Regions from separate parts of the Metabacillus litoralis genome, predicted to be linked through region 3. Evidence: riboswitches for the same ligand, from Rfam matches in the RefSeq annotation. Region 3 holds a riboswitch; each other region holds the start of a gene.
What was found. A riboswitch is a leader RNA that binds a small molecule or an ion and turns the genes downstream of it on or off. The one in region 3 is predicted to bind cobalamin.

Region 1 (6,006 bases), 2.0 Mb from region 3:
CAACTAGAAAAGCCGCTACTTATCCTTCTTTTTGGTGTTTTACTTTCACATTTAGGAACATATTTGGTTACACCGATGCTTCCCATTATTTTAAAAACAGATGCAGGTTTATCCATTGGCCAAATTGGAATTGTGTTAGCTAGTATTGCCATTGCTTTTCAGGTCGGGAGTGTGGCCGGAGGAGTTTTAGCTGATCGTATTGGTCGCGGATTTACGATAGGACTTGGAGCTTTGATTGCTGCTTGTGGACTTATTGGGTTTGGTTTATTCACGCAGTTTTCTCTTTTGATAGTGACTGCTATTACGATGGGATTTGGTACTGGATTAAATGCTCCTTCAACAAAAGCAGCCATCGCAGCTTTTGCTTCTTCTGAGAACCTGACAACAGCTTTTTCGATAAGAGGCATAGCTGCAAATATTGGGACAGGCTCGGCTGGATTAATTGTTTTTTTCCTTTTAACAGGAGCATCTAAAATGATCTTTTGGATTGCTGGTGGAATTTATATCCTTTTAGCACTACAAAGCTGGATTTTTCTCCCAAAGGGTTGCGGTGATGTGCCATGTGAGGGAATTCCTAAGGGAGCTTACAAACAGGCATTTCAAAACAAACCCTTTATGGTATTTAGCTTTGTAACGATTTTTATATGGGCTTTATATGCACAGCTATCACTTGCATTACCACTTAGAGCAACAGTTATTTTACCGGAGCCTAAAAATGTTGCGTTGATTTGGACAATTAATAGCTTAATTGTTATCTCATTACAAGGGTTGATTACAAAGCGAATTATTAGGAAAGTAGAGCCTCTAACTGCATTAGGTTTAGGGATTCTCTTCATAACGATTGGAATTGCCTCGTTATTTTTTGCACAATCCTTTTTCCATTTGATCCTTAGTGGAGGAGTCTTTGTTATTGGTGAAATGATGATTCTTCCTACAATAGACAGCACCATCTCACAATTGTCAAAAGGAGAATTAATCGGGTTGTTTTTTGCTTTATCAAATGTTGTTTACGGTTTAGGAGAAGCTGGTGGAAAATCAGCTGGTGGAAGAATTCTTGGAGTAGGAGAAAATACTTTAACACCTGTTTTCATATACACCACCTTAGGACTTGTACTAATAGTAGTTGTTACTTTTCTTAAAAAATGGAAGCCACTTAGACAATCGTTACAACAGGCTTCTTCAAAAGAAAACAAGCCTAAGGATGCACCCAGACTTCCAAGTGAACCTGGACAACATCGAACACATCCTGTAAACAGATGGGAACCAGAAGTGTTTTTTAGAAAAAAGCCACGAACAGAATGATGATATCAGATGCATAATCAAAATATTTTAGGTGAAAATCTTATTATAAAACAAAAGGAGGTTAGAAGCATGAGCGTTTATGAAAACTTTCCAGTCGCAAACTTAGATAGTGACCAATTAAACAAAATCATGAGTTTAGAAAAAGAATTAAGAAATGAAACAAACGAAAATATTGTGTTAATAGCATATGATGAAAAAGATGAAGGAATGGAATAAGTCACCATTTTTATTGTAACTTTTGTCACTTTATCCAACAATATGTTGAAATATCATTTTGCTTGCTTTAATATAATACCTATCAATTGATACCAACTTAAAATAGTATACGCTGTAAATTAAGATGCCGCTAAAGGCTTAATAGGGAATTCGGTGAAAATCCGGAACTGTCCCCGCAACTGTAAGTGTCGACGAAATAAGCAATCCACTGTATTGAAGCTTTGTTAAAAGTGATATATGGGAAGGGGCTTAAAGTAGAGTGAATCACAAGTCAGGAGACCTGTCTTAATTTATCAAGTTTCAGTTTCTTCGGGAGGTGAGAAGGTGAGACGAATGCAACCATATGAAATTTATTGGATTGCTTTCGTATTCCCTTTTCATCCGCTCAGTAAAGATCTGAGCGGATTTTTTTGTACTATCAAAAAGTATAAGATCTTATTCTTGAGTAAAATCTTTTGCATTTAACTTGGAGATTGTTTTTTAAAAAGACATATTTTAAGAGACAACCTAATACGTTTAGATGAGTAAACTAAATAGAGTTTAAGATTAGGTGCACTTCAGATATATGTAGTGCTTAAAAGGGAAGTCGGTGAAAATCCGACACGGTACCCGCCACTGTTATGGGAAGCCTTATAACATGATGTCACTGAATGCAACCGGGAAGACGTTATAAAGCTATGAACCTAAGTCAGGAGACCTGCCTAACTTTTAATACTGATACCTACGGGCATATAGGTAGACGTGTAGTAGAAAATGCTAGTCATTTGCCATTTTTTAATGCACCTCTGCCTATATAGAGGTGCATTTTTTATTTGAAAAAATTTTAATAGACTGGAAGTGTTAAGATGACGACTTGGAATCTTACAGAAACAAAGCACCATGTACTCATTTGTAACGGAAGCAGCTGTATGAGAAAAGGTGGAGAAGAAGCAACCCAGGCAATAAGAGAAGAAATCACAAACTTAGATTTGGATGCAAGCATTCATACAACAAGAACTCGTTGTAATGGTAGATGCAAAGATGCTTGTGTAATGGTGGTTTATCCGGAGGGAGTTTGGTATAAAGCTGCAACTCCAGAAATAGCTAAGAAGATTGTTCATGATCACTTAGTTGGTGGAAATGTGGTAGAAGACAGTGTGATCTACACATATGATAAAGACCATTTTTCCGCACCTGAAAATTCAGAATCGATTACAGGAATAGCTAAACCGCAGAAGAGTAACGTTTAATCGTTATTCATTTTGGAAGGAGGAATTTACTTGCTAGGAAAATTACTTGTGATCGGATTTGGCCCAGGAAGCTTTGAACATATGACAAAAAGGGCTCAAGATGCGATTCAAGAAAGTGACTGTATCATTGGATACAAAACATATGTTGAATTGATTCAGGACCTTTTAACAGATCAAGAGATTATTAGTACAGGAATGTCAGAGGAAGTAAGCCGTGCCCAAGCAGCTGTAAAACTTGCAGAAGAGGGCAAAACAGTCGCGGTCATATCAAGTGGTGATGCCGGAGTGTATGGAATGGCCGGACTAGTTTATGAAGTTTTAATTGAAAAAGGTTGGTCAGAAGAAACAGGTGTGAGTGTTGAAGTCATTCCGGGTGTTTCGGCTATTAATTCATGTGCATCGCTTTTAGGTGCTCCGATTATGCATGATGCATGCACAATCAGCCTCAGTGACCATTTAACTCCTTGGGAATTGATTGAAAAGCGTATTGATGCAGCTGCTCAGGCTGATTTTGTTATTACTCTTTATAATCCTAAAAGTGGTCGCCGAACAAGACAAATACAAGAGGCGCAACGGATTTTATTAAGTTATCGTTCACCATTAACACCAGTTGGACTTGTAAAAAGTGCGTATCGTGACAGACAGCATATCGTTATTACAGATCTTGAGCATATGCTTGATTATGATATCGGAATGCTTACAACGGTTGTGATTGGAAATTCATCAACATTTTTATATGACAATAAAATGATTACGCCAAGAGGTTATCAACGTAAGTATACGTTAAATACAACTGAGCAGAGATTAAAGCCACATGAGCGTCTTCGACATGAAAACGAACCATGGGCATTACATAAAGGTATTAACGATATGCCACCAACTAAAAAAGCAAAAGCAACGAAAGAAAAAGATAGTTCTTTGCAACTTGCGTTAGAAGCGTTGCAAAAAGTTAAGGGTAATACAGCTTCTTCCATTAACGAAGAAAAGGCTCAAATTTCTGTAAACAACCCGATTACATCGATTTTTGAATTAGCCGTCAGCCCTGGTATTGCAAATAAAAAATTCACTCCAAAACAGATGATGACTCTTGCAGAAGTGACAGGGGACGATGGTTCAATGGAGTATACACCACATCATCAAATTCTGTTACGAATACCTACTAGTGAACCGGAAGTGATCACCGAAAAACTTAAAGATGTTGGATTTCTATTAGAACCAATTGGTGATGTTTTTCAAATCAAGGCTTGTGATTTTTGTGAAGGAGAAAAGAAAGATTCCATTCCATATGCAGAGGAGCTTCATGAAAAGTTAAGTGGGCTAGATTTACCAAAAGAATTAAAGGTAGGATTTAACGGCTGTGGTATGGCATGTTTTGGTGCTGTGAATGAAGACATTGGAATTATTTTTCGAAAAGGAAAATTTGATTTATTTTTAGGAGCTAAAACAGTCGGCAGAACAGCCCATCCAGGTCAGCCGGTTGCTGAAGGAATAGAGCCTGAAAAAATCGTCGAAGTGATTGAAAATATTGTTCATGAATACAAGGAAAAAGGACATCCAAACGAAAGATTTTTCAAGTATTTTAAACGTGTAGGTAATGTTCAAGGCTATTCATATAGGGACATGAGTCCAAAAATTGAAATTGAACCAGCTCCGTGCGGAGATTAATAAGGATAGGGGAGAATACTATGAAAGCAATTTTACTCGTTGGACATGGAAGTCGAGATCATGAAGGAAACGACCAAGTAAGACAAACAATTGAAGAGCTAAAGCCACAACTAGATTCGGAGCTTTTAGTGGAAACCTGTTTTTTAGAGTTCGAACGACCAACTATTAACCAAGGTATTCAAACATGTGTAGAAAAAGGGGCAACTAGTGTTTTTGTCATTCCACTAATGCTACTTGCAGCAGGACATTCTAAAATCCATATTCCAGCAGCGATTGATGAAGCGAAGGAAAAGTATCCTCATGTATCATTTACGTATGGAAGACCTTTTGGCATACATGAAGAAACAATGGAAATTTGTAAAAGCCGCTTAGAAGAAGTTGGCGAGAAAATCAACGAAGAAGATCCTGAAACAGCTGTTATTTTGTTAGGTCGCGGTGGCAGTGATCCTGATGCAAACAGTGATTTATATAAAATTACAAGACTTTTATGGGAAAAGCTACATTATAAATTTGTTGAGCCTGCTTTTATGGGTGTAACAGATCCGTTAATTAAAGAAGGCGTTGAACGCTGTGTGAAATTAGGCGCAAAGAGAATTGTTATTTTACCTTATTTCCTATTTACTGGTATTTTAATCAAACGTTTAGAGAACATGATTGAAGAGTTTCAACAAGAGTTTCCAGAGGTTGAATTCAAGCTTGCCGGCTATTTTGGCTTTCACTCAAGACTTAAAACAATTATAAAAGATCGAATTCAAGAAGCGTTGCAAGGTGAAGTGAAAATGAACTGTGATACATGTGTATACCGAATTGAGGCAATGGAACATATTGATCATCATCACCACCATGATCACGATCATGACCACGGGCACCACCATCATCACCATCATGACCATGATCACGAGCATCACCATGAGCCAGAGGTTCAAAAACTATGATTCTTTTTTTAGCCGGTACAAGTGATGCTAGAGCACTAGCACTAACTGTGAAAGAAGCAGGTTACAACATTCTTACAACAGTCGTCACAGAGAATGCAGGAAAAGAAATGCAAAAGGTCGGCTTAGATGTATATGTAGGAAGGCTTACGGATGAAGATTTTACAACGATGATTAAAGAACAAGGCTTTCAAGTGATTGTAGATGCTAGTCATCCGTTTGCAGAGGAGGCTAGCAAAAATGCACTTTTGGGGGCAAAAGCAGCTGGTGTTCCATATATCCGTTATGAGCGGGAGTCTCAAGTCTATGAACATAAAGGGATTGTAATGGTTGAAGGCTACGAGGAGGCAGCAGAGGTTGCTGCTGAAAAAAAAGGTGTGATTATGCTAACAACTGGGAGTAAAACTCTAGAAATTTTCACTCGTAGATTACTAGATCAACCGAATACTCGTGTTATTGCTAGGATGCTTCCAAGGAAAGATAATATGGAAAAATGCGAAAAGCTTGGTTTTCCTCAAAAAGACATCGTCGCGATTCAAGGTCCGTTTTCAAAAGAATTTAATGCAGCTCTTTATAAACAGTACGGAGTAACAACGATGATCACAAAGGAAAGCGGCAAAGCAGGTTCTGTTGATGAGAAATTAGAAGCAGCTTTGGAGCTT
Region 2 (6,006 bases), 1.6 Mb from region 3:
TCTTGCAGCATTTTGTTTGATGCTCCATTTTTGATCAATAAAATAGGCCGATTTATAATACCAAGTTGTTTCAGAATTCAAATCTGGAACAGTAACTGGAATCTTATAATCTTTCTTCTCTTCTGAGTAAACCTTTTGGAATATTGGATCAATACTCGCTGTACTGCCTGCAATAATTGAAGTTGATGCATTTGGCGCAACTGCCATTAAATAGCTGTTACGTATTCCATGACTTTGAACATCTTCCTTTAGAGTATCCCAATCTAAATCACTATTATTTGAGGAATAGCCTCTTTTATCGAAGTAGGAGCCTGTTTCCCAGTCGGAGCCTTTATATACAGGATAAGCGCCTTTGTCTTTTGAAAGCTCCATGCTAGCTTGAATCGTTAGATAAGAAATTCTTTCATATAGCTTGTCCGCGTAGGAAACAGCTTCCTCGTTTTCCCATTTTAATTGCTTTAGGGCAAGAAGATGATGCCAGCCGAATGTTCCTAAACCAATTGCTCTATATTTTTCATTTGTTAATCTAGCTTGAAGAACAGGAATGGTATTAAGATCAATAACATTGTCCAGCATTCTTACTTGGATAGGAATAAGTTTTTCTAAAACATCATTTGTAACAGCTTTTGCAAGGTTAATAGAGGAAAGGTTACATACAACAAAATCACCTGGTGTTTTTACTGTAATGATTTTTCCATCCTCAGTGAATTGCTCTTCAACTGTTGTAGGACTTTGATTCTGTGTGATTTCTGTGCACAAATTGCTGCAATAAATCATTCCTTGGTGTGAGTTGGCATTCTTGCGGTTTACCTCATCTCGATAGAACATATATGGCGTACCAGCCTCTAACTGACTGATCATAATTCGCTTCATAATATCAATCGCAGGGACCTTTTCCTTAGATAACTGTTCATTTTGAACACATTCCCAATAGCGTTCTCTGAAGCTTCCTTGTCCTTTTTGTTCATCATAATAATCTTCGATGCTAAAGCCCATTACTTTACGAACTTCATGGGGATCAAATAGGTACCAATCACCACGTGCTTCAACCTGCTCCATAAATACATCAGGAATACACACACCAGTAAATAAGTCATGTGTCCGCATTCTTTCATCACCATTGTTCAGCTTAGAATCAAGAAATGAAAAGATATCTTTATGCCACACATCCAAGTAAACAGCGATGGCTCCCTTACGCTGACCTAATTGATCAACGCTAACAGCAGTGTTGTTAAGCTGCTTCATCCATGGAATAACACCAGAAGACACGCCTTTGAACCCGCGGATATCACTACCACGGCTTCGAATTTTTCCTAGATATGCACCAACACCTCCACCAGATTTTGAAAGATTGGCAATATCAGTGTTACTATCAAAAATTCCTTGTAAACTATCATCGATTGTATCAATAAAACAACTCGATAATTGACCAACAGGTTTTCCTGCATTTGATAAAGTAGGTGTTGCAACGGTCATATAAAGGTTGCTCATTGCCCAATACGCCTGTTTTATAAGCTCAAGACGATGATCTTTGTTTTCATTTGCCATTAATGTCATTGCAATAATAATAAAACGCTCTTGAGGCAGTTCATATGTTTGTTTACTAAAATCACGTGTTAAATAACGATCTGCTAATGTTCTTAGGCCAATATATGTAAAGAGGTTATCATTTTCCGGCTTAATAAAGGAACCAATTTGTGAAAGTTCACTTTGAGAATATTGTTCAAGAAGCTTAGAGCTATAGAGTCCTTTTGAAACGAGAGTGTTCACTAAATCATAAAAATCTCCATATTTTTGCTTTTTATCATAACCTCTGTTTTCTGCAGCTTCTTTATACAGTTTTGATAAGTAGATTTGCGCACAAAAGTATGTCCATTCTGGCTCTTGTTCATTTATATTTGACAAGCCTTCTAGAATGAGTAAATTAGTAAGTTGATCTGTAGTATAAGACTCTCTTTGTACGATCGTGTTTTGGATTCGTGTTAAGTAGTCATCTATATGTAAAGAAGGGAAGTTTTGATGAATGCTTTCAATGTATGAAGTTAATTTGGATATGTCAAATGCTTCCTGGTCGTTTTTGTTGTTATAAATAATAGGGGATGTTGATGTTGCGATGCTCATAAAATATTCCTCCATCTGTTGAATTAGTAACACAGGGAGAGAGATAAAACGACAGAGGAGAGTTCAAGGCAAAAAGAGCCTCAATGATCAGCTATCGTCTCACCTTCTCAGTCCCCGAAGAAATTGAAACTTCCACAAGATATAGGTAGGTCTCCTGACTTATGCTCGTCCTACTATGAGTCCTTCCCATACCTAATATGTACAGTGGATTTCTCAATTCGTCACATTTACAGTTGCGGGGACAGTTCTGGAATTGCACCAGATTCCCTTTTCAGCCTTAATTGGCACCTGAATCTTGTAAAATACAATATATAGTTTTATGTTTTGGTTGATAAATCAATATATAGTTATAATTAGATATATTTCCATGATATAGCACATATACAAAATAATCAACCAATTGTTTTCGTTTGTCGAAAATTATCTAGTTTGATAGAAACTTGTAAAGGAAAGGGGGCTGTCAAAATAATGACAGCCCCTTTCTTTATACACGTTTACTAAAAAATCCATATATAACTGTTAATATTGGTGAGAGATATAAAAAGAACGCAAATGGTAAAAATGCTAAAACGGGTACACCAAGTGTTTGAGCGAAGAAAGCTCCACTAACTCCCCATGGAATTAAGGGATTAAGTAATGTTCCGGCATCTTCAAGTGTTCGTGATAAATATTTGCGGTCAAGCTTGATTTTATCGTAAAGACCTTTAAATGATTGACCTGGGATAAGAATTGATAAGTATTGTTCACCGGTTAATAGGTTTACGCCAAACGATGAAGCGGCAGTTGATAAAATAAGCTGTCCCTTTGATTGTATACGGTCAATTAATCCATTTAATAGTGTAGGGATAATGCGTAATGCATTAAGTAATCCACCGAAGGCAAAGGCAATTAAGATAAGTGAGATGGACCACATCATTGATTGTAGGCCACCCCGGTTTAGCATATTACTAACCTGTTCATTTTCTATAGAATAAGAAGTTCCATTTTGTAAAACTGTTAGAAATTCATTCAGCATTAATCCTTGAAAAACGATGGCTGTTATTCCTGCTGTTATAATACCAATCACTAAAGATGGGATAACTGCAACTCTTTTTATAGCGAGAATAATGACTATAAGAGGTGAAAACAATGTGATGATGCTAATGTTAACTTGAGATTCTATAATAGTTATCATGTTTTTCATGTCATCTATTGACGTAAAGTCAATAGGTGTGACCCGACCTAAAATAAAAAAGATCACGGCTGCAATTAGAATGCTAGGTAAAGTAGTGAATGTCATATGTCTTATATGAGTAAACAAATCTACAGATGAAACACCAGAAGCGAAGTTTGTTGTATCGGACATTGGAGACATTTTGTCACCAAAGCATGCGCCTGAAATGATAGCTCCAGCAACCCATTCAATTGGTAAGCCTGCTGCCATACCTGCTCCCATTAAAGCAACACCAATTGTACTAACTGTTGTAAAGGAGCTTCCTACTAAACTTGAAATGACCATACATGAAAAAAGGGAGGTCATTAATAAGTATTCTGGATTAATAACAGTTAAAGCATAAACCATAACTGTTGGAATTGTCCCACTACTCATCCAAGCACCAATTAATACACCTATAAGTGCCAATATAATAATAGGTTGAATTCCATTTTGTATTCCTTGGACAATACCTGTCTCTAATTCTTTCCATTTGAATTTATGAAGTAAGCCAATGATTGAGATTAGAACTAAACAAACAAGTAAGGCAATATGTGGTTCTGTTTTTAATACAAATAAACTGGCAAATATCGTTGCTAATACTAGTAACAAAACTAGTAACGATTGTTGAAAGGTAAAGGTTTTTATTTGATCATTCATGATATACTCCTTTATAGCTTGAACGCTTTTGTGCTTTTTCGTACAAAAGTATTATACCAATCTAGTTTTTTCTGTCAATCAAATTAAGAAAATGATTAAATAGATAAAGATATTTTGTGTTTTGTTTTATTGATATACTATTCTTTGGAATTGAAGTGCATCAAAATAGACCAATGGATTACCATTGGTCTTAAACATCACTCTATATTGTTCTAGCCATTACTTTTAGATTTTCGGATGTTTCTGCAATTGAATTAATGTTGTTAGAAACATCGTTAATAACATTTGTAAAGTTCATTAAATCTGTTTTAGATTGTTCGCTTTGCTGTTTGTTTTTATTCATGATTTCAAGAATGTTATCAAAGAATGAGTTCATGTCATTCATTTGATCAGTTCCTTTAGTTGTAAGCTCGGCAACATGATTAATAGAACCGGAAATACTATCAATTTGGTTATGAATATTTGTGATTAAGCTTGAAACACCTTGAACTGAATTTTTTGTTTCTTCAGCAAGCTTACGAACTTCACTCGCAACAACGGCGAAACCTTTACCATATTCACCTGCACGTGCTGATTCAATAGCAGCATTTAGAGCCAGTAAATTCGTTTGTTCTGCAATAGCGGTTACGATAGAAACAACTTGATTAATTTTTTCAGAAGTTGTTTCTAGTGACTTCATTTGTTGTAGAATTTCAACCGTACTTTTCTCAATAGAAGACATAAGGTCATTTTGTTTTTCTAGATCATTTTTTCCGTTGTGTGCTTGTCCTTCTGCAGTTGAAGCTGCTTCATAGCGGTCTGCTGAATAAGAAGCAATTTCTTGTGATTGAGCAAGAATTTCCTGAATAAATGCATTTGTATTTTCACTTGCCTCAGCAAGCTGAGTTGCAAGTTGATTTACTTCGGCACGTATTTGCTCCTTGGCAGCTTCTGCTTCATCGCGAACTTTGGCATATTCATTATCATATGCTTCTAAAACAATTTGCTGTTCCAAATTAAAGAGTTTGCTAATACTTTGAACAACGGTAATGATTTCTTTCTTTGTATTAAGATGCGGCTCCACTGTATCAATGATTGAATTAAGTAGTTGCTGGAAAGCAGCCATATACCATTTTGCTTCAAGACCGATCTTTACATGAATATGAGCAATTCTTCTCATTCGTTTTACATCTTCATCATCAAGATTACCGTTAAACATTTTCATAATATGTGTTTTTAAGGTTTGCTGTAAACGATCTACTGAGCTGTGTTCATTAATAATGCCCATAAGACCACTATCTGCTTCAAATGAAGAGTAAAATGCGCGAACAATTTCCTCAATATTTTTTTCAATATATGGTTGTATTGATAAAGCGGTTACCAAATCATCTTTTGTTAGATCGATCATTCCAATCTGCTTTTTTAATTCAACTTCTGATATATTTAAAACAACTGCAGAAACGTGTTGATTCTTAAGGTTGTCACTTAGTGCCGATGTTGTAGTTTTTTTCTCTTTTTTAAACAAAATTCCCATCAAACCATTCCCCATTTCAAAAATATATACTTATTAGGTATATCGGCATGGTAATAATAAATATGAAGTGATTTAACAGAAATTTTAAAATTAAAAAAGTGGAAGAGTGATCCCTTCCACCAATGTGTATGATTATTTAGCTATTAATACTGGGATGGAAGCACGTTGTGATACTTTTTCACTAACGCTTCCAAAGATTAATTTTTTTAGGCCGCTCATGTCTCGACTACCAACAACAATTAAATCTCCATTGTTTTCTTTTGCATAAGTAACAATTCCTTCAGAAGGTTCACCATATGAAACGGCAACGTCTGCTTGTACATGATGACGATCTAAAATTTGCTTGGCTTCATTTTCTAATGCCATTATTTGCTTACTATTTTTTTCATTTATAACCGTTTCTCTATCGCTGCTGTTTTCCTGAGGAATTGGGACAACAGGAATATTCCCTACTCCGCCAACAGGGTACGAGTGTACAGGCGATAATAATGGAGTGCTAGCTTGATCAATACCTTCTGTA
Region 3 (6,006 bases):
TCTACTAGTTTCGGTGATTTTCTAAACCGTGCACTTGCGGTAGGGAAAATTGTAGAAGCAGATCGTTCGATGATCTCACAGCAAGAAGCTGATGAAAAAGAGTTAAATGAAAAGAAGGTTGCAAAAGTGGAAGTGCTTTCAGACCTTGAAAACTTAAGAGCAGATTTAGAAGGCATGCAGGCTGATATCCTGGCACAAAAGCAACAAAATGATCAATTAAGAAAAGAACTTCAAGATGAAAAAACAGCAAAAGAAGCTGCAATTAACAGCTTAAAACAAAAAGCAGCAGCATTAGCAGCTGCAGAAGAGGCTGCAAAGGCAGCTGCTACAACCACAAACTCATCTAATTCTGTTACAACGGCAAAAGGTACTTCAAATAATACAGTTACATTTGAAGACACACCTGTAAATCCTAACGGTACTGTTAATGATTTAATTAGTGCTGGTTATAAATATATTGGAAATTCTGTTTATGTATTTGGTGGCGGAAGAAATTCTTATGATATCGCTAATGGTCGATTTGATTGCTCTGGATTCGTAAGCTGGGCATTCTCAACTGTGGGAGTAAGAGTTGGAGCAAGTACGGAAATTCTTAAAAATACTGGTACAAGAGTTCCAACAAGCAGCATGCAACCTGGAGATATGGTATTCTTTGATACATATAAAAAAGATGGACATGTTGGTATTTATGTAGGTGGCGGTAAATTCATTGGTTCTCAAAGCTCGACTGGTGTTGCAATCGCTAATATGTCTAGTGGTTACTGGGCACAAAAATTTAATGGTCGCGTTATGCGTGTGAATTTATAATAGAAACAGAAAGGCTGGCATTTAGGTGTCAGCCTTTCTTATTTATGTTATTCCCGAAATTCTCTTTTTAAAACTTTTTTATTAAACTTATTGCATATCGACGGAAGATAGTATAATATATAAAACGTAACTGTTACGATTTGTTTTTTGTGTTTTTTTCTGATAAGTTACATAAAATTATAAATTATAAATCGTAATCATTTTGTTTTGTGTAGGAGGATGACATGGAAAATAGAAAGATACCAGTAACGGTCTTAAGTGGCTATTTAGGTGCTGGAAAAACGACATTATTAAATCACCTCTTAAGTAACAAAGATAATAGGAGAATAGCCGTTATAGTTAATGATATGAGTGAAGTGAATATTGATGCCTTACTTATTAAACAAGGTGGATTTTCCCGTACGGAGGAGAATCTTGTTGAGCTTCAGAATGGCTGTATATGCTGTACACTGAGAGAAGACCTCATTATAGAGGTGAAAAAATTAGTGAAACAAGGGCATTTAGATTATCTGGTTATTGAATCATCCGGTATTTCTGAGCCTATTCCTGTAGCCCAGACATTCACATATATAGATGAAGAATTAGGGACAAACTTAACTGAAATATGTGAACTAGATGCAATGGTAACTGTTGTAGATGCTTATCGGTTTTGGCTTGACTATTCCTCTGGGGAGAGTCTGCTTGACCGTAACGAAGCAATAGATCCAACAGATACAAGGGAGGTAGTAGATTTGTTAATTGATCAAATAGAATTTGCTAACATTCTTGTATTAAACAAATTAGATTTAGTAGAGCGAGAAGATATAGATGAATTAAAAGCGGTTCTCCATAAATTGAATCCTGATGCCACAATCATTGAATCTATTTTTTCAAAGGTACCAATCACAAGAATTTTAGATACGAACCTTTTTGATTTCGAACAAGCTAGCCAATCCGCAGGGTGGATACAAGAGCTTATGCACGAACATATACCTGAAACAGAGGAATACGGAATCACCTCTTTTGTATATAAGAGGAAAATACCGTTTCATCCTGAAAGGTTTATGACTTGGCTTGAAAATTGGCCTGTCGACGTCGTTAGGGCTAAGGGGTTTTTCTGGCTTGCTTCACGTAATGATATAACAGGACTTCTCTCACAGGCTGGTCCCTCTATTATCATTCAGGGAGCAGGAAATTGGATTGCTTCTTATTCAAAGGCAGAGCAGGATCAATTTTTAAAAGAAGAACCTGAGTTATTAGCAAAGTGGGATAACACATACGGTGATCGATTAACAGAGCTTGTTATGATTGGGATCGGCATGAACCGTGAATTGATTGAAAAAGCTCTAGATGAATGCTTATTAACAAACGATGAAATGAAACAGGATTGGTCTTCTTTTAACGATCCTCTTCCAGCTTTTACTGCAGAAAATTAATTTTATTTTTCCAAGGAGGAAATCTTAATGAGAGTAAAAATTACATTAGCATGTACAGAAACTGGTGATCGGAATTATATTACAACAAAAAATAAGCGTAATAACCCCGATCGAATTGAACTTAAAAAATATTGCCCACGATTAAAGAAATATACAGTGCATAGAGAAACAAAATAAGCGAAAAAGTCATGATCATGATTCAAAGATCATGGCTTTTTCTTTTTGAGTCAACCAGGGAATAAATAACGCTATATTATATGAATGAAAGGAAAAATGGATTTTTTGTAGTTTCTACCATATATATGCAGACTCCTACATATATTGACACCATTTTCATACTAGACTATGATTAAAACAGTTAAAATGAATATGATAAAAATAGGTTGGTAGTATTATCCTATCATGAAAAGGGAAGTCTGGTGAAAGTCCGGCGCGGTCCCGCCACTGTAAATGAGAGTCTTTACAAATTTGCCACTGTCTATAAGATGGGAAGGCTGTGAGGATGTTGATCATAAGTCAGGAGACCTGCCTATTTTTTTACCTCGTACTACGCGGATAGGAGGGTGTTAAGAAAAGACATTTTTTTCTTAACGACTGCAATCCTCTTACATAGAGGCTTTTTTTTTGCCTCAATAAATTTTTATAGATAGGAGAGAACACGTTGTTCAACAAAGTAAAGCATATTATATTATCTGTCCTTTTCGTTTCTACCTTATTCGTTAGCACCTTTCAGACAACTGTATTTGCTGCAGAAGGGGAAACAATATCAGTTGTTGGGAATAACAATGAACTATTACTAGATGAAACAAACTATACATTTGCAGAGGATACAACTGCATTTGATGTACTTGTTCAAGCTGTTGGCGAGAGCCAGATTGAGTATACTGAAGGGGAATATGGAGTTTTTATCACAGGTATTAACGGATTAAAAGCAACCGACCCATATTATTGGGCATTTTATGTTAATGGTGTTCAAGCACAAGTTGGCGCAGACAGTTATGTTGTACAAGAGGGTGACGAGATAAGCTTTCGTTATACTGATTGGACAAAGCCTTCTGAAAATAGCGTGTCACTGCAAATAGTTGGTAATAAAGATCATGTGATTTTACCTGAGCCTTCATCAATTGCGTTCATTGATCAACCAACTGCATTTGATTTATTAAAGATTGGTTACGGACAAGAAAACATCGAATATGAAACATCTGAATATGGCGTGATGATTACAAGTATCGGAGGATTAGCTGCTGAAGGTACTTATTATTGGGCATTTTATGTCAATGATGAGATGGCATCAGTTGGAGTTGACAGTTACAAGCTTCAAAAAGCTGATAAAGTAACATTAAAATATGAATCTTGGGAAACACCGGCAGAAGAACCTACAGAGGAAGAGCAGCAACCTGAAGAGGAACAACAGCCAGTTGAGAAATTTGATCAAGCTGCCCTTAATAATGCAATAAATGCAGCGAGTCAATATGTTTTAAAACAAGAGGTTGGAGACTGGCAGGCAGTGGCTTTGAAAAAGGCAGGAAAAACATTGCCGGCTAGCTATCTAGCAAACTTGAAAAAACAATTAACCGAACGTCAAGGAAGTTTTTCAAAAATTACAGATTATGAGCGACTAACATTGGGTGCTTTAGCAGCAGGTGAAGATCCAACAAATATCGAAGGGTATAATCTTGTTCAAGCTATCTATAATGGAAATGTAACAAAGCAGGGATTAAATGGGGTAGCTTATGCCCTTATTGCATTAGATAGTGCTAACTTTGAAGTTCCATCTTCAGCTAAATGGACGCGAGAAGCATTGGTCAATGAATTGCTGAAGAACCAAAACGATGATGGTGGCTGGACATGGAGTGGTGAAGCAACGAGTGACAGTGATACAACGGCTATGGTATTAACTGCACTTGCTCCATATGTTGAATCAAACGCGGATGTGAAGAGTGCCGTAGATGAAGCTGTAAAATATCTATCAGCTCAATACAAAAATTCAAAAATTGATAACAGCTCAACAGCTGCACAACTAGTTATTGCGCTATCGGCATTATCAATTGATTCACATAGTAGTCTGTTCTCAAAAGACGGTGTTAGTTTAATCGACTTTTTGCTTTCCTACCAAAATAATGATGGTGGCTTTGATTGGCAAGGTGGAGACACTAGTGACTCATTTACAACAGATCAAGGCTATAGAGGAATTGTTGCGTATCAATTATTTTTAAATGGAAAAGGATCTTTATATAGCCTAAATCTTGAAAAGAAAAACACAGAGACTCCTGCTGACAACAATGAAACTCCTGTTGTAGTGAAGGACGATGTTGATAAAGATACATCTGAAAATATTAGTACGACTAAAAATGATCAACCAGAAAAAACGAAAGGTTATCCTCTACCAAATACTGCTACCCAAAGCTATAACATGGCATTAATTGGTCTTGCTTTACTTATTATAGGAATAACTAGTTTGTATGTTAGAAAAAGACAACAACAATAACGAAATGAAATATAACGAAATGAAATGCCCTCTCCATTTGGAGGGGCGTTTCCCATTTATGGATGATCGTATTAGAAAAACAATTGGAGGTGTAACGCTTTGTCAAAAATGAAAACCTTTCTGCTGATCGTGTTCTCAACAATTTTATTCTTTACTGCAGCATGTGAAAAAGACGAAGTATCACCGGTATTAAATGAAGAAGCAAGTGAGGAAACGCAGTCAAACGATAAGAGTGATCAAGAAGCTGAACAACTAGCTGATTCCACAAAAGAAGTCGAATCGGAAGATAAACAAGAAGTGCAAACGGAAGAGAAAACTACAGAAGAAACAACGGCTGTTGTTAAAGAAGATAAAAAAGAAGAAACAAAAGAACCATCTTCTACATCATCACAAAGCAAGTCTTCTAATACAACGACTAGTACAACAAACACTTCTGAAAAGAAAGAAACAGAAAAAGTACAAAGCACTACTCAAAAGACTGAAACAACAACAAAAAAAGCTACAAATGAATCAACGAGACAAGATACAACGACTGCTACAAAAGAACAATCAACCACTCCACCACCGAAAAAGGAAGAACCAAAGCCTACGGTTACCATTTCAATTGTAGGTGATAGTGAAAAAGGAACCATTCTTCCTGCTACAAAGGTTGTGATGAGTGAAGGAAACACAGTTTTGGATGTGACATTAACGATCTTAAAACAAAAAGGTATACCTGTTAGTGTAACAGGAAGCGGTTCATCTGCGTATGTGGAGGGTATTGATAATTTATTTGAATTTGACAGAGGTCAATTTAGTGGCTGGACTGTAAAAAGAAATGGTTCGACGTTAAACCGAAGCGCAGGTGTTATTGCAGTCACTAATGGTGATACTGTTCAGTGGATTTATACAACAAATTATAATGAGGATTAATTGATCATGAATAGAGGAATTCATAGCTTTCATCCTTTTGTTAGTTTTTTTTATTATGTGGGCGCAGCAGCACTGGTCATGCTTTATAAGCATCCGGTGTTTTTATTTGTTGCAGCTCTTTTGTTCATTTTTTTTCATTTACAGCTTGATAAGGGGAAAACATTAAGAAGCTGGCTTGTTATGATGTTTTTTCTATCTATTTTCTTTCTAATTATTAATCCTTTAATCAATCGAAGAGGAACTCATATTTTATTTTATTTATATCATAATCCTGTCATGTTAGAGGCAATTATACAGGGAGTGATTTTAGCATTATCAATCTTTACGCTATTGGTTTTATTTGCTTCGTATAACCTTGTGATCACAGCTGAGAAGTTTTTATTT

Region 1: another riboswitch for cobalamin. It lies ahead of D9842_RS05870 ((2Fe-2S) ferredoxin domain-containing protein); the one in region 3 lies ahead of D9842_RS16170 (DUF4430 domain-containing protein).
Region 2: another riboswitch for cobalamin. It lies ahead of D9842_RS23785 (ribonucleoside-diphosphate reductase subunit alpha); the one in region 3 lies ahead of D9842_RS16170 (DUF4430 domain-containing protein).

What each region holds. Positions count from the first base shown of each region.
Region 1 covers NZ_CP033043.1:1,231,336-1,237,341, forward strand. The annotation lists gene D9842_RS05865 (MFS transporter) at 1-1,302, shown strand, start outside; gene D9842_RS25690 (hypothetical protein) at 1,372-1,518, shown strand; cobalamin riboswitch at 1,624-1,820, shown strand; cobalamin riboswitch at 2,050-2,237, shown strand; gene D9842_RS05870 ((2Fe-2S) ferredoxin domain-containing protein) at 2,364-2,747, shown strand; gene cobJ (precorrin-3B C(17)-methyltransferase) at 2,829-4,412, shown strand; gene D9842_RS05880 (sirohydrochlorin chelatase) at 4,433-5,347, shown strand; gene cobK (precorrin-6A reductase) at 5,344-6,006, shown strand, end outside.
Region 2 covers NZ_CP033043.1:4,852,268-4,858,273, forward strand. The annotation lists gene D9842_RS23785 (ribonucleoside-diphosphate reductase subunit alpha) at 1-2,121, opposite strand, end outside; cobalamin riboswitch at 2,249-2,428, opposite strand; gene nhaC (Na+/H+ antiporter NhaC) at 2,606-3,973, opposite strand; gene D9842_RS23795 (globin-coupled sensor protein) at 4,176-5,486, opposite strand; gene D9842_RS23800 (universal stress protein) at 5,619-6,006, opposite strand, start outside.
Region 3 covers NZ_CP033043.1:3,238,640-3,244,645, reverse strand. The annotation lists gene D9842_RS16185 (coiled-coil domain-containing protein) at 1-807, shown strand, start outside; gene D9842_RS16180 (GTP-binding protein) at 1,032-2,222, shown strand; gene rpmG (50S ribosomal protein L33) at 2,250-2,399, shown strand; cobalamin riboswitch at 2,586-2,769, shown strand; gene D9842_RS16170 (DUF4430 domain-containing protein) at 2,884-4,710, shown strand; gene D9842_RS16165 (DUF4430 domain-containing protein) at 4,819-5,622, shown strand; gene D9842_RS16160 (energy-coupling factor transporter transmembrane component T) at 5,629-6,006, shown strand, end outside.